2 linked regions of the Panacibacter ginsenosidivorans genome follow. Each later gene encodes a partner of the first gene's protein in a complex. Links are inferred from orthologs where the notes say so. Each region holds a gene or a part of one and is shown on either strand. Other genes may lie near its edges.

What was found.
Region 2: the proteins of uvrB (region 1) and FRZ67_RS13340 are in contact, whole or in part, in a crystal structure (PDB 7EGT), measured with the Thermus thermophilus proteins. The link is inferred for Panacibacter ginsenosidivorans from one-to-one orthologs. Residues at the interface, in WP_096411307.1 of Thermus thermophilus: Glu23, Leu25, Arg26, Asp27, Gly28, Glu29, Arg30, Phe31, Arg55, Glu326, Asp327, Phe328, Glu379, Ser382, Gln383, His398, Gly400, Arg401; in WP_096412145.1 of Thermus thermophilus: His654, Arg656, Phe657, Gln666, Asp668, Glu669, Lys680, Arg681, Leu682, Ser683, Lys685, Tyr686, Ala687.

What each region holds. Positions count from the first base shown.
Region 1 is NZ_CP042435.1:2,307,095-2,313,370, reverse strand. The notes cover bases 358-3,322. They hold uvrB (excinuclease ABC subunit UvrB), read right to left. Parts: upstream 2,876-3,322; coding sequence 839-2,875; downstream 358-838. Other genes in these bases: FRZ67_RS09675 (SUMF1/EgtB/PvdO family nonheme iron enzyme), read right to left, coding at 3,149-3,322; FRZ67_RS09685 (S9 family peptidase), read right to left, coding at 358-612. Outside these bases: more of FRZ67_RS09685, read right to left, coding at 1-357; more of FRZ67_RS09675, read right to left, coding at 3,323-4,702; type IX secretion system outer membrane channel protein PorV, read left to right, coding at 5,065-6,201. UniProt on the Escherichia coli protein: The UvrABC repair system catalyzes the recognition and processing of DNA lesions. A damage recognition complex composed of 2 UvrA and 2 UvrB subunits scans DNA for abnormalities.
Region 2 is NZ_CP042435.1:3,165,017-3,171,315, forward strand. The notes cover bases 1,133-4,120. They hold FRZ67_RS13340 (ATP-dependent helicase), read left to right. Parts: upstream 1,133-1,447; coding sequence 1,448-3,793; downstream 3,794-4,120. Other genes in these bases: FRZ67_RS13335 (hypothetical protein), read right to left, coding at 1,133-1,225; FRZ67_RS13345 (hypothetical protein), read right to left, coding at 3,933-4,120. Also shown: more of FRZ67_RS13335, read right to left, coding at 140-1,132; more of FRZ67_RS13345, read right to left, coding at 4,121-4,412; FRZ67_RS13350 (acyl carrier protein phosphodiesterase), read left to right, coding at 4,740-5,333; FRZ67_RS13355 (DUF2911 domain-containing protein), read left to right, coding at 5,534-6,088; FRZ67_RS13360 (ABC transporter ATP-binding protein), read left to right, coding at 6,164-6,299. UniProt on the Escherichia coli protein: A helicase with DNA-dependent ATPase activity. Unwinds DNA duplexes with 3'-5' polarity. Translocates on single-stranded DNA with 3'-5' polarity. Initiates unwinding more efficiently from a nicked substrate than double-stranded DNA.

The sequences.
Region 1 (6,276 bases):
TATGTTTTGCGTAACAAGATCAAGCATGTATAAATGTTTTGCACGACGATCTAAGTAACCAATATAATCCTGTTTGAAATGGTAACGGTCCATTACATAAGGCTTGCGAATTTCTGAAGAAGCGGTGTCAGAAAAATCCTGGTCTTCTATAACCATGAGCACTTTTGTACCATCGGGGCTCCATATATAATCATCAATATCACCGGTAACGTCGGTAATTTTTTTTGCTTCACCACCACGACAATCTAACAACCATAATTGAGATAAGTCTTTATCATCATCTTTTTCATCGCCGCTTTTGCGTGAAGAGAGAAACGAAATATATTTTCCATCGGGACTAAACTTTGGAGATGATTCATCCTCTTTGCTATAAGTAAGTTGTATGTTTTGTTTGCCATCCCAACTAATCATCCAGATGTTATTATCACGTTTGTCTTTTGCTGTATCAACGGTGCTTACAACATAAGCCACCCAATTACCATCCGGCGAAACCTGTGCTGCGCTTACATCCTGGAGGCGGTAAACGTCTGAGGGAACAAGTGAACGCTTTGTTTGTGCATTGAGCGAAAGGCAATAAAGCAGCATTATTGAAAGAAAGAAAATTTTTCTCATATATAGCATTTAGTTATTGAGGGAATTAAATGTAAGGAAAATTTTTTAGCAAGCTGTTTTACTACTATGATGCTTTTGTTGTGTCACTCATTTGTACGTTCGGAAGGAGAGGCAACAAGGCATAGGCAAAGAGTATTGTTTTTTTGCTGTCCATTTATGATCTAGGGCACAAGTGTGCGACGCAACAGTTGATGCCATGAAAAACAAAATCCGGGTTCATAAAAAATTATTTCATTGCTTCGAGCTCTTTCTGCATACGGAACATTTCATCTCTTAAACGTGCAGCCTCAATAAAGTCAAGATCACGTGCAGCTTTCTCCATTTGCTTCTTTGTTTGATGAATAGCTTTTTCCATTTGCGGAATTGTTTTGTACACTTCCTGCTCTTCTGCGGCAGTTGTTATAATGTCTCCATCAGGTGCAATAGCATAAGGGTTTTTTACATCGTATCCTTTTATATCAAGAACAGAAGTTTGTTTCATGATCTGTTCTATAGATTTCTTTATGGTTCTTGGTGTAATGTTGTGCTCAATGTTGTAAGCAACTTGTTTTTCTCTTCTGCGTGTAGTTTCATCAATGGTTCGTTGCATACTTTCGGTCATCTTATCTGCATAGAAAATTACCAGACCGTCCACATTACGGGCCGCACGACCGGCAGTTTGTGTAAGCGATCTTTCATTACGCAGGAATCCTTCTTTATCTGCATCAAGAATGGCAACCAAAGAAACTTCGGGAAGATCAAGACCTTCTCTCAAAAGATTGACGCCAACGAGCACATCAATTTCTCCCAAACGCAACTGTCGCAATATTTCCACACGTTCAAGCGTATCAACATCGCTATGAATATATTTTGATTTGATGTTGATGCGATGCAGGTATTTATCCATTTCTTCTGCCATGCGTTTGGTAAGTGTTGTTACCAAAACACGATCACCTTTTGTAACACGTTTATCAATTTCATCGAGCAGGTCATCAATCTGGTTTACACTCGGTCTTATTTCAATCGGTGGATCGAGCAAACCTGTTGGACGAACAACCTGTTCAACAACAACGCCTCCTGTTTGTTCGAGTTCATAATCACCTGGCGTTGCACTTACAAAAACTGTTTGGCCAATCATGTTTTCAAACTCGTGAAAATTCAATGGTCTGTTATCAAGTGCAGAAGGCAAACGAAACCCGTAATCAACAAGAATAAGTTTGCGGCTTCTGTCACCGCCATACATACCTGCAACCTGTGGAATGGTTTGGTGGCTTTCATCAATGATGCACAAAAAATCTTTTGGAAAATAATCCAATAAACAGAAAGGTCTTGTGCCTGGGTTGCGACGATCAAAAAATCTGGAGTAGTTTTCAATGCCATTGCAATAACCAAGTTCGCGTATCATTTCGAGATCGTATTCTACACGTTCTTTTAAACGTTGTGCTTCTATTAGTTTACCTGTACTTTTAAAATATTCTGTCTGTGCCATCATTTCATCCTGTATCTCATGCATAATACTTTGCAGCATATCTTTTGGTGCAATGTATAAGTTAGCAGGAAAGATAGCGGCGTTCTCAACTGTTCCAATTCTTCTATTGGTTTGCACATCCATCGTTTCTATTTCTTCTATCTCATCTCCAAAGAAAGTTATGCGATAACCATAATCTACATAAGGAAGATTGATATCAACGGTATCTCCTTTTACGCGGAATGTGCCACGCTTGAATTCTATTTGTGTGCGGGTATATAAACTATTCACCAATGAATGAAGAAAGCCTTGCCTTGAAACGGTTTGCCCTCGCTGAATGCGGACAATGCCATTTTCAAAATCGGTAGGGTTACCTATACCATAGATACAACTTACACTTGCAACTACAATAATATCTCTGCGGCCAGAAAGTAATTCACTTGTTGCCTGCAACCGAAGCTTATCTAATTCTTCATTTATACTTAGATCTTTTTCAATGTAAGTATCGCTAACAGGCATGTAAGCCTCCGGCTGATAATAATCGTAATAGCTTACAAAATAGCCAACCGCATTATCAGGAAAAAACTGTTTGAACTCTCCATACAATTGTGCAACTAATGTTTTGTTGTGTGTAAGAACCAGTGCAGGCCGCTGAACATTTTGTATAACATTGGCCATCGTATATGTCTTGCCACTACCGGTTACACCCAGTAATGTTTGAAATCTTTCCCCACTAATTAATCCATCTGTTAGCTGCTGTATGGCTTGTGGCTGGTCTCCGCTCGGTTCGTATGGTGCATGTAACTTAAAAGGCATGCTGCTAAGTTAATAAGTTGATCGGTTGATAAGTTGAGCATGTTGTTAATTATATTCCCGGCTTTTGTAGTAATAGCAGCTTCGTTGTGTCACTCACTTGTGCTTTTGATACATTAATGAGCAATGAGGAAAAGCTTTTTTTCTGCTGACTTTTTTGCTGTAGTACAAGAGTGCGACGCAAGGATGTATAATGCATATTCAAAAGCCGGTATATAAAAAACAAATCCCGGCAAGACTGCCAGGATTGTCCGTTTTTATTACCTAACTCTGAATCTATCTTTTTTGTCTCTTCTTGGGGAAGAAGTTACCATTTTGTAATTTCGAAGAAGTGCCTTCTGTAGGGCCAAAGTGGCTCATTGCACAGCGGAACCCAAGTCCGCTGCTACTTTGATCTTCCTCTACAAAACGACGAGCACCTGGGCTTAACCAATAAGGCATATCCATCCAGCTACCGCCCTTTATAACCCTGGATTTATCACTAACTAAAGTAGTAACACCGTAACCATAATATACTTTGCTCAATGAATCACCATCAAGGTAATTAATAGCGTAGGCATGTTGGTAGTTGCGGCGCTCCGTTAAAGATGAATCATTTTCAGGAACAGTTTTAATGCGTCCTATGCTGTCTCTCAGGTTACCCTGACCACCACTCATATCAACTTTGGAGAAAACGTTACCGCGGTAGGGGTTCATATCATCTGCTTCCATATTTGTCTGTGCTCTATATACGTCAGCAACCCACTCACTGACGTTGCCACTCATATTATATAAGCCAAAACCATTAGGGAAGAAGGAAGTCACGGGTGCCGGTATAGCTGAACGGTCATTCAAGCCACCTGGTGTACCCATATAATCACCGTTGCCTCTTTTAAAGTTTGCAAGAAATGCGCCCTGCCATGTACCTCTTTTTGTTGCACGCAGGTTGTCGTAACCTTCATTTTTCCAGGAATAGATCTGTTTATTGGCTACCAGTTCCTCACCTCTTTTCTTTTCAGATTTGCGGGGTTTTGGATTTTCAAGTATCAGACCCAAAGCGGCATATTCCCATTCTGCTTCTGTCGGGAGCCTGTAATCAGGAAACATAATGCCATCTTCAAACTGTACTTTGGTACGCGGCCTTCCCTGTGCATCAAGTAAAGGATTTTTCTTAGGCTTTCCGGGGATACCTTCATATTCGCCCATCAGGTAAGATTTACTGTTGAAGTTATCCTGACCGCCACCATTCATTTCCTGTTTTATAACATTTTTATTCTGATAGCCGGCATTTACCAGTTCATTTTCATTTACCCTGTCTGTACGCCAGATACAAAAATCGTGAGCCTGTTTCCAGGTTACACCCACAACAGGATAATAATTATAGGAAGGATGGCGGAAATAAAATTCCACATAAGGTTCATTATAGGCTAATTCGCTGCGCCATACCAAAGTATCGGGATAAGCGCCACGTACAACGGCTTCATATTGAGGATCAGAAAAAACATTATTCAACCAATGCAGGTATTCACGGTAGTGCACATTGGCAACTTCTGTTTTATCTATAAAGAAAGAGTTTACAGTTACACGGCGAGGCACATTGTTCCAGTCTCCCATTACATCTTCTTCGGTTGCACCCATTGTAAATGTGCCACCTTGCACAAAAACAAGGCCCGGCCCTGTTTTTACATCCTTAGCTTTAAAAACGTAATAACCGCCCTGGTTTTTATCATTGTAATTCCAGCCGGTAACATCAGACTTTTCTGGTTTCTTTTTAAATATGCTCCCGTTCTTACAGGAAGCGAAACCCAAAGCTGCTGCGAGAAAGAAACTGTTTCTAACTATTTTGTACATGTGAATAGCCTTTTTATCAATTTATAGAACGATAACAAAAATGGAATATTGTATTTTTTTAATGGAATGTGCGAATATATAAGTTTTACTTTCTAAAAAATTCAACATTTACAACAAGAAAGCCTTTAATAGCGTTCTAAGCTAAACATGAATATTTGATTTCTTTCCCAGAGATTGTTTGGCGGGAATCAAAAAAGTTACATATTTGTTTTATTAAAAAATAAGCAATCCATCTTGGAACATTCAAAACCTGACCTGATATAGACCAAAACTCTACGTTAATTTGCTGAAAAATAACACCGGCAACTGGTTAGCCTATTGAATAATTTCAGCTATTTCTCAACAGTAAAAAAATAATTTCAATGAAGCGGATAACACTGAGATCAACTGCTTTATCTGTTCTGTTTAGCATAGGGTTGGGTTTGGCCGTGCAGGCACAGTCATCAATTAACATAGTAACTACAGCAGTTCCGTTTTTGCGAATCTCACCAGATGCTCGTGCTGGTGGAATGGGCGATGCCGGCATCGCTACCACGCCTGATGCAAATGCTGTTTTCTGGAACAGGGCAAAATTACCTTTTGCCAATTATAGCGGGGGGGTATCTGCTACTTACACGCCATGGCTAAAAGATATAGCACAGGATGTTTATTTAACCACGCTTGGCGGCTATTACAAAATAGATGAAGAGTCGGCTATCTCGGGAGGACTTAGGTATTTTAGTCTTGGCAATATACAGTTTACCGATTATTCGGGTAATCCTATTTCAACAGGACGGCCAAGAGAATTTTCATTAGATTTTGGGTACTCTAGAAAAATTTCTGATAAGTTAGGGGTGGGTGTGGCTTTGCGTTATATCAACTCAAGTCTTGCTAACGGGTATAGTAATAATGGGGTTACTTATAAAGCCGGTAATGCTTTAGCGGCAGATTTGTCTCTCTACGGCAATAATCTTGATGAAAACGGCCAGGGCCTTACTTATGGTCTTGCCATAAGTAATCTGGGCTCAAAAATAGGTTATACGACTGATGCGAAGGCAAAAGATTTTATACCGGCAAATCTTGGCGCCGGTGTAGCATACACATGGGCTTTTGAAGAATTGCACAAGTTTACTTTGGCTTTGGATATTAATCATTTGCTCGTTCCTGCATTCCCAGAGTATACAGGTGATACTTTAATAGATGGTCCAGCCATAGACGAATATCGCAACCAAAGTGTATTAACCAGCTGGACAAAATCTTTTGGCAATAAAGCAAACACAGCATCGGTAGGGGCTGAATATACTTATAACGACCAGTTTTCTTTAAGAGCCGGTTATTTTTTACAACCAAAAAGCCAGGGTGGTCAAAGTTATTTTACGGCTGGTGTTGGTTTAAAATATAATGTATTCGGGTTTAATTTTTCTTACCTGGCGCCTTCAGGTAATGGAGTTACACGCAATGCTTTGTCAAATACCATACGCTTTAGCGTAATCTTTGATCTTGGTGAAGCTGCAGAATAACAGAAAATAAATTTTTGTAACCGGCATTTGAAACACTATTTAACTCCGGTTGTGTCACTCACTTGTACAGCAACA
Region 2 (6,299 bases), 860 kb from region 1 along the record:
TCCCGCATTACCGCTTTGCTCTTTTGTATTTTTCGCAAATAGCAGAAAAGTATTCTCGGACATCAGGAATATTTACTAGGAATTATGCCTGGGTTAGCTGCATAAGCAATTTATACAAAAACTTTCTACCTGCAGAAATTTAATGAGTTATGGTAACTGCGTCTTTTTCATATGGTCCTTTAAAAACAGCAGTATCAATAGCAAAATGACGCGTATAAATATTTGATTGCACAAAAATATTTTTGAGCCAGGTGGCTGTTTGCTGAAAGCCTTTTGCATCACCTGCATCAAAATCATTTAATTCAAGTCCGTTTGCTTCTCTCATCATTTGCTGCGGATCATCGAGATAGTAATACAACACAGCCAGGTTATAATAGCTGGCGTATCTTATTTTACGATCGTGCTTACCGGAAGAAGTGTATAAATGTTTTACTTTTTCAAAATACTCCATCACAGGTTTTAATTGCTCTTTTGCTCCTTCAATGGATGTGTTAGCGTTCATTCCAAATAACACATCTGTTAATGTAAGAAAAGCCTGACGGTGCGCAGTATATTCGGGATCTTTTTTGCTATCTATGATCCACATAAAATCATGCGCTGTTACTACCGGGAACCCAAAATTTGTTGTTATTCTTTCACTGAGATTATGCATGGCATTGGTTACACATCTTTCATAAAGGTTCTTTGTAACGCTTAGTGCATTTACAGCAAAATAACCCTGCGCCAATGCTTTTACCTGGAACTCAGGGCTTCTATATACCTGTTTATAACTACGGTTTGCCAGTACTTCATCCATAATATGTATTCCTTTATAGTCGTTGATGGCAGCTGTGGCAGCAAAAGTGTAGATCACTTCTTCGCTATAAAATATTCTTGTGCCTGTTACCTGTCCATTCTTGTCTTTTATGTTTTCTACTCTTTCTTTTACAGAAACGGACTCGGGCAAGAGATCCTCCAGTTGTACATGTACAGTTATGTGCCCGCCTGATTCCATTTTGCGCCAGCCTTCGAGTAATACATTATTTTCCGGGTGTATTTCATTAAGCAACGGCTGCATTAGTTTAGTGCTTTCAATCTCTACATTATAAGTGCGGTAAGAGCTGTCTAATTTTATAGCCGGCAATGAACGGTATTGTACAGTAAAATTATAGCGGTCAAGATCTACATTCCTTTGCGCCTGCAATACAACAGGAAATAGGAGGATGATTAAGTAAAAGTTTTTCACACATTAAGGATTTTGTTAATCTTCTAACGAATAAAAGACAATAAATATTTCTTACTGGCTATCTTACTATAGCTGTAGTGTTATTTGTTGGACATGTAAAACAACAGTACAAGTGTGCGACGCAACAAGAGTCCAACAGCATTACTGCAGCTAAGTACATAAAAATTTCCCCAAACAATTACTACATTTCAACTGCTCAACCATTCAACTTAACTTCGCCGCATGATCGATTATTTGAAAGGATTGAATGAACCGCAGCGGGAAGCCGTACTGCATACTGAGGGCCCGCTGATGATCGTGGCGGGTGCAGGCAGCGGCAAAACAAAAGTGCTTACTACACGCATTGCACACCTTATGGCAAATGGTGTTGATTCGTTTCGCATATTAGCATTGACCTTTACCAATAAGGCTGCCAAAGAAATGAAAGAGCGTATTGAACATATTCTTGGCAACAGTGATGCACGTAATTTATACATTGGTACATTTCACAGCGTGTTTGCACGCATACTACGTGCTGAAGCGCACAGGCTTGGTTACCCAAACAGTTTTACCATTTATGATACGGATGACGCAAAGAGTGTTGTGAAAACGGTGATCAATGAGTTGAACCTTGATGATAAACATTATAAACCCAACACTGTTTACAACAGGATATCTGCAGCAAAGAATGCTTTGGTTGGTCCGGTAGAATATAAAAACGATTATTATATTCAGCAGGAAGACATGCGCAGCAACAGACCATTGATAGCAAATATTTATGATGCTTATGCAAAGCGTTGTTTTAAAAATGGTGCAATGGATTTTGATGACCTGTTGTTTCTAATGTATCGTTTGTTGAAAGAATTTCCGGAAGCTTTAATAAAATATCAAAGCAAGTTTCGGTATATATTGATTGATGAGTACCAGGATACCAATCCGGCACAATACGAGATCATAAAACTACTTGCTGCACAACATGAAAATATTTGTGTTGTTGGGGATGATGCGCAAAGTATTTATAGTTTCCGAGGCGCAACTATTCAAAATATTTTACAGTTCCAGAAAGACTATGATGATGTAAGCATTATTAAACTGGAACAGAATTACCGGAGCACACAAAACATTTTAAAAGTAGCGAATGATATTATCGCCAACAATAAAGGACAGATACCAAAAAACCTTTGGACGGAAAATGCAACCGGTGAAAAAATAAAACTGGTGCGCACAATGACAGATAATGATGAAGGAAAATTTGTTGCTGATGCCATACAGGAACAAAAGCTGCGCAATCATTATAACAACAAAGATTTTTGCGTGCTTTACAGAACCAATGCGCAAAGCCGGGCATTTGAAGAAAGCCTGCGCAGGATGGGCATTCCTTACATTATTTATGGCGGCATTAGTTTCTATCAACGCAAAGAGATCAAAGATTATATAGCTTACCTGCGTGTAATTGTAAACCCAAAAGATGAAGAAGCATTAAAGCGCATTATTAATTATCCGGTTCGTGGCATTGGCAAAACAACTATTGATAAAGCCATTTTGTATGCCAATGAAAATAACATTACGATGTGGGATGTGCTGGAACGTGCAAAAGAATTTGGTTACAAAGCAGGTACACTTGAAGCAATAGAAAATTTTGTGTTGATGATCCGCAGTGCACAAAGCATGATGGTAAAACACAATGCTTATGAAATTGCATTTCACATTGGTAAACAAACAAATTTTGTAAAAGAATTATTTAATGATAAAAGTACAGAAGGTGTTGCCCGTTATGAGAACATACAGGAGTTACTCAACTCCATAAAAGAATGGATCGAAACGCCATTGAACGAAGAAGATGGTGAAGTTGGTGATAAAGGTCTCGGTGCTTATTTACAACAAATTACTTTACTTACGGACGCAGACCAGAAAGATCCAAATGCAGATGTGGTAAAACTTATGACCGTGCATGCTGCAAAAGGTCTGGAGTTTCAATGTGTGTTTGTGGCAGGTTTGGAGGAAACGCTTTTTCCAAGTGGGCTTAGCATTAATAGTCGCGAAGAACTGGAAGAAGAAAGAAGATTGTTTTATGTAGCCATTACCAGAGCCAAGAACAGGCTTTGGTTAAGCTATGCCAATGCACGTTATCGCTTTGGCAGTCTTGTTCAGAATGAAGGCAGCCGCTTTTTGGAAGAACTCCCTGAAGAATTTTTAGACAGAACTTTTGCCGGTGGTGGAGCCCGCAACCAGGGCAGCAGCTTTAACAATACTTCCGCATTTGACAGAATGCATGGTGGGTTTGGCGCTGCTGCACAAGCAGAAAAAACCTATGGGCCACCACCTGCAAGAAAGAAAGAAACACCTTCTTATCTGCCACCTAAACCACAGGCACCAAAAGTGGTAGAGCATAAGCCTGCTGCAGATTTTGTGGCAAGCGATACTTCTAATTTACAGGCTGGTCAAAAAGTGGAGCACCAGAAATTTGGTTTTGGTATGGTAAGTAAAATGGAAGGCAGTGCACATAATCCAATCGCTACAGTGCAGTTCGAGTTGAATGGAGAAAAAAAGATCATGCTGAACTATGCAAAGCTTAGAATTGTTGAATAGTTGAATTATGTACTAAGCCATATTGCTGCTATTAAGCTTAGTTGCGTCGCACACTTTTACATTAAGTACGCTACTCAGCATTTAATACATAATAAAGCCGGGGCAAATTTGCTCCGGCTTTATTATTAAAGCATATCATTTATTTTTGGAAAACACTTACAGAACCTTCAGGTGTTATCTGCAATAAAATTTTTGTGTTTTCTTTTATCATAGAAGTATAAAAATAATGGTCGCCTTCCTGGCCATTATATTCCACTGTTTCATCAAATTTATAACCGGCATATTTTTTTGCAAGAGTTTGCTGAGCATCTATAGGGAGGCTTAAGGGATTAATGTGACGCGACTTTGCGATCATATCGCCATCATAGTTATAAAATACCTCCAGTTGCTGATCATTCCAGTTAAAACTTGCTTTAATATAATTGTCTGTAACCTTCCATTCTATATCCTTTGCAGTGTTGAATTCTTTCTTTAGACTGCTGATGGCTTTTGCTTTGTTTTCTTCACCGCCTGCAAAAGCGCTGGTGGCAATGAGAGTGGCTGCAACGGCAACGATCATTATTTTTTTGCTGAAGGACTTCTGTGCCTTTTTGATAAGCAAATTGATTTGAGGTTTCATGGTTCTTAATTTTTTTCTTGAATAATTTTTTATCAGGTGTTTTTTGTTTTTAAAGACAGACCAAAAGTATTAACCTTGCCTATGTTAATGTAAGGATTGTGATAAATAAGAAGGTTTTCGTACTTTAATGATATAAGCGGCAAAAAGAGATGATGAAAAGAACGCGTCTTTTGAGGAAAAGTATTGCTTGCATTGAATTTCAGGGCAATCCTTAACGAAATTATAAAGTTTGTAAATGTGCCGTTAAAATACATGCGTTTATATGAAAAGCATTATTTTCAAATTCCGCCGCTGCACTTTACGATTTGCTTTCATTATATTGGAACAATGAATTACCTGGCACATGCATATCTTTCTTTTGACAGCAGCGAAATACTGGTGGGCAATATGATCAGTGATTTTGTAAAAGGGAAAAAGAAGTTTGATTATCCGTTACCCATACAGCATGGAATTATGCTGCACAGAATGATCGATACTTTTACAGATGCTCATCCGGCTACCAAAACTGCCATTACTTTTTTTAAACCCGTGGTTGGTGCTTATGCAGGCGCTTTTGTTGATGTGGTGTATGACCATTTTCTTGCCAATGATGAAAATGAATTTCACAGCAATGGCCTGGCTGATTTTGCAGATCGCACATACAGCAGGCTAAATAGCTTTAATAATGTATTACCCGAAAGATTTCAAAAGATGTTGCCGTATATGATGGATCAAAACTGGTTGCTTAATTACCGCACAACAAAAGGTATAGAAAACAGCTTTGGCGGATTATTCAGAAGGGCAAAATATATTGAATATACTGAAGCGGCATTTAACTGCTTTAAAGAAAATTATATTTCTCTTAATAACTGTTATAACAAGTTTTTTCCTGATGTTAAGGCAATGGTACAGTCTCAACGCAATATTATTACGGCCTTATAAAAGTCTTTGGCTTTTTTGCTGAGTAGTGCATCAATTGTACAAGAGTGCGACGCAACAGAAGTTGAAAAAGGTTATGAAGTCCGGCCCATAAAAAATAGTTAATAGATCATTCTGATAATAGTATTGGTTGTGGTAAGATATTTGTAAATATTTGCAACTTTAAAAAAGCATATACGTTATAAGCGCATAAAAAACTCAACATGAAAAATATTGTAGCAGTAGTTTTTTTGTTTATTTCTTTTTCTTCTTTTGCCCAGGTGCAACCTACCGATCTTGATAAAAGCCCAATGGATATGAATTATTCGCCGCAGGGTTATCCTATTTTAAAAATGAATGGTAAAACAACTGTACAGCCTAATTGCAGGATCGTTTACAGCAGGCCACAAAAAGCAGGGAGGGATATTTTTGGCGGCATCATCAGTTATGGCCAGGTGTGGAGATTGGGTGCAAATGAAGCAACAGAAATTGAATTTTTTAAAAATGTTAAAATAGACGGCAAAACTATTCCAAAGGGGAAGTATACAATGTATGCCATTTGCAACCAAACAAAATGGACCATTATTTTCAACAGCGAAAAAGATGTATGGGGCTTGTATTATAACCCTAAGAAAGACGTATTGCGCACGGATGTCGATGTTATGATGGGCACAAAAGTTATTGAAGCCTTTACCATGTATTTTGAAGATGTAAAAGACGGAACCAATCTTGTTATAATGTGGGATACCATTAAAGTAACGGTGCCCATCAGGTTTTAGCAGACAAAATGATTAAAAGTTTTTTATCAACCTATACACAACCACTTATCTAACTTTACTGTTATAAGCGATGTAATGCAGGAAATAATAAAAGTTACTTCTCTCACCAAACAGTTCAGGAATTTAACCGCCGTAGATGATCTTTCTTTTACTGTACAGGAAGGTGATGTATATGGCTTCCTGGGTCAAAATGGTGCAGGTAAATCTACTA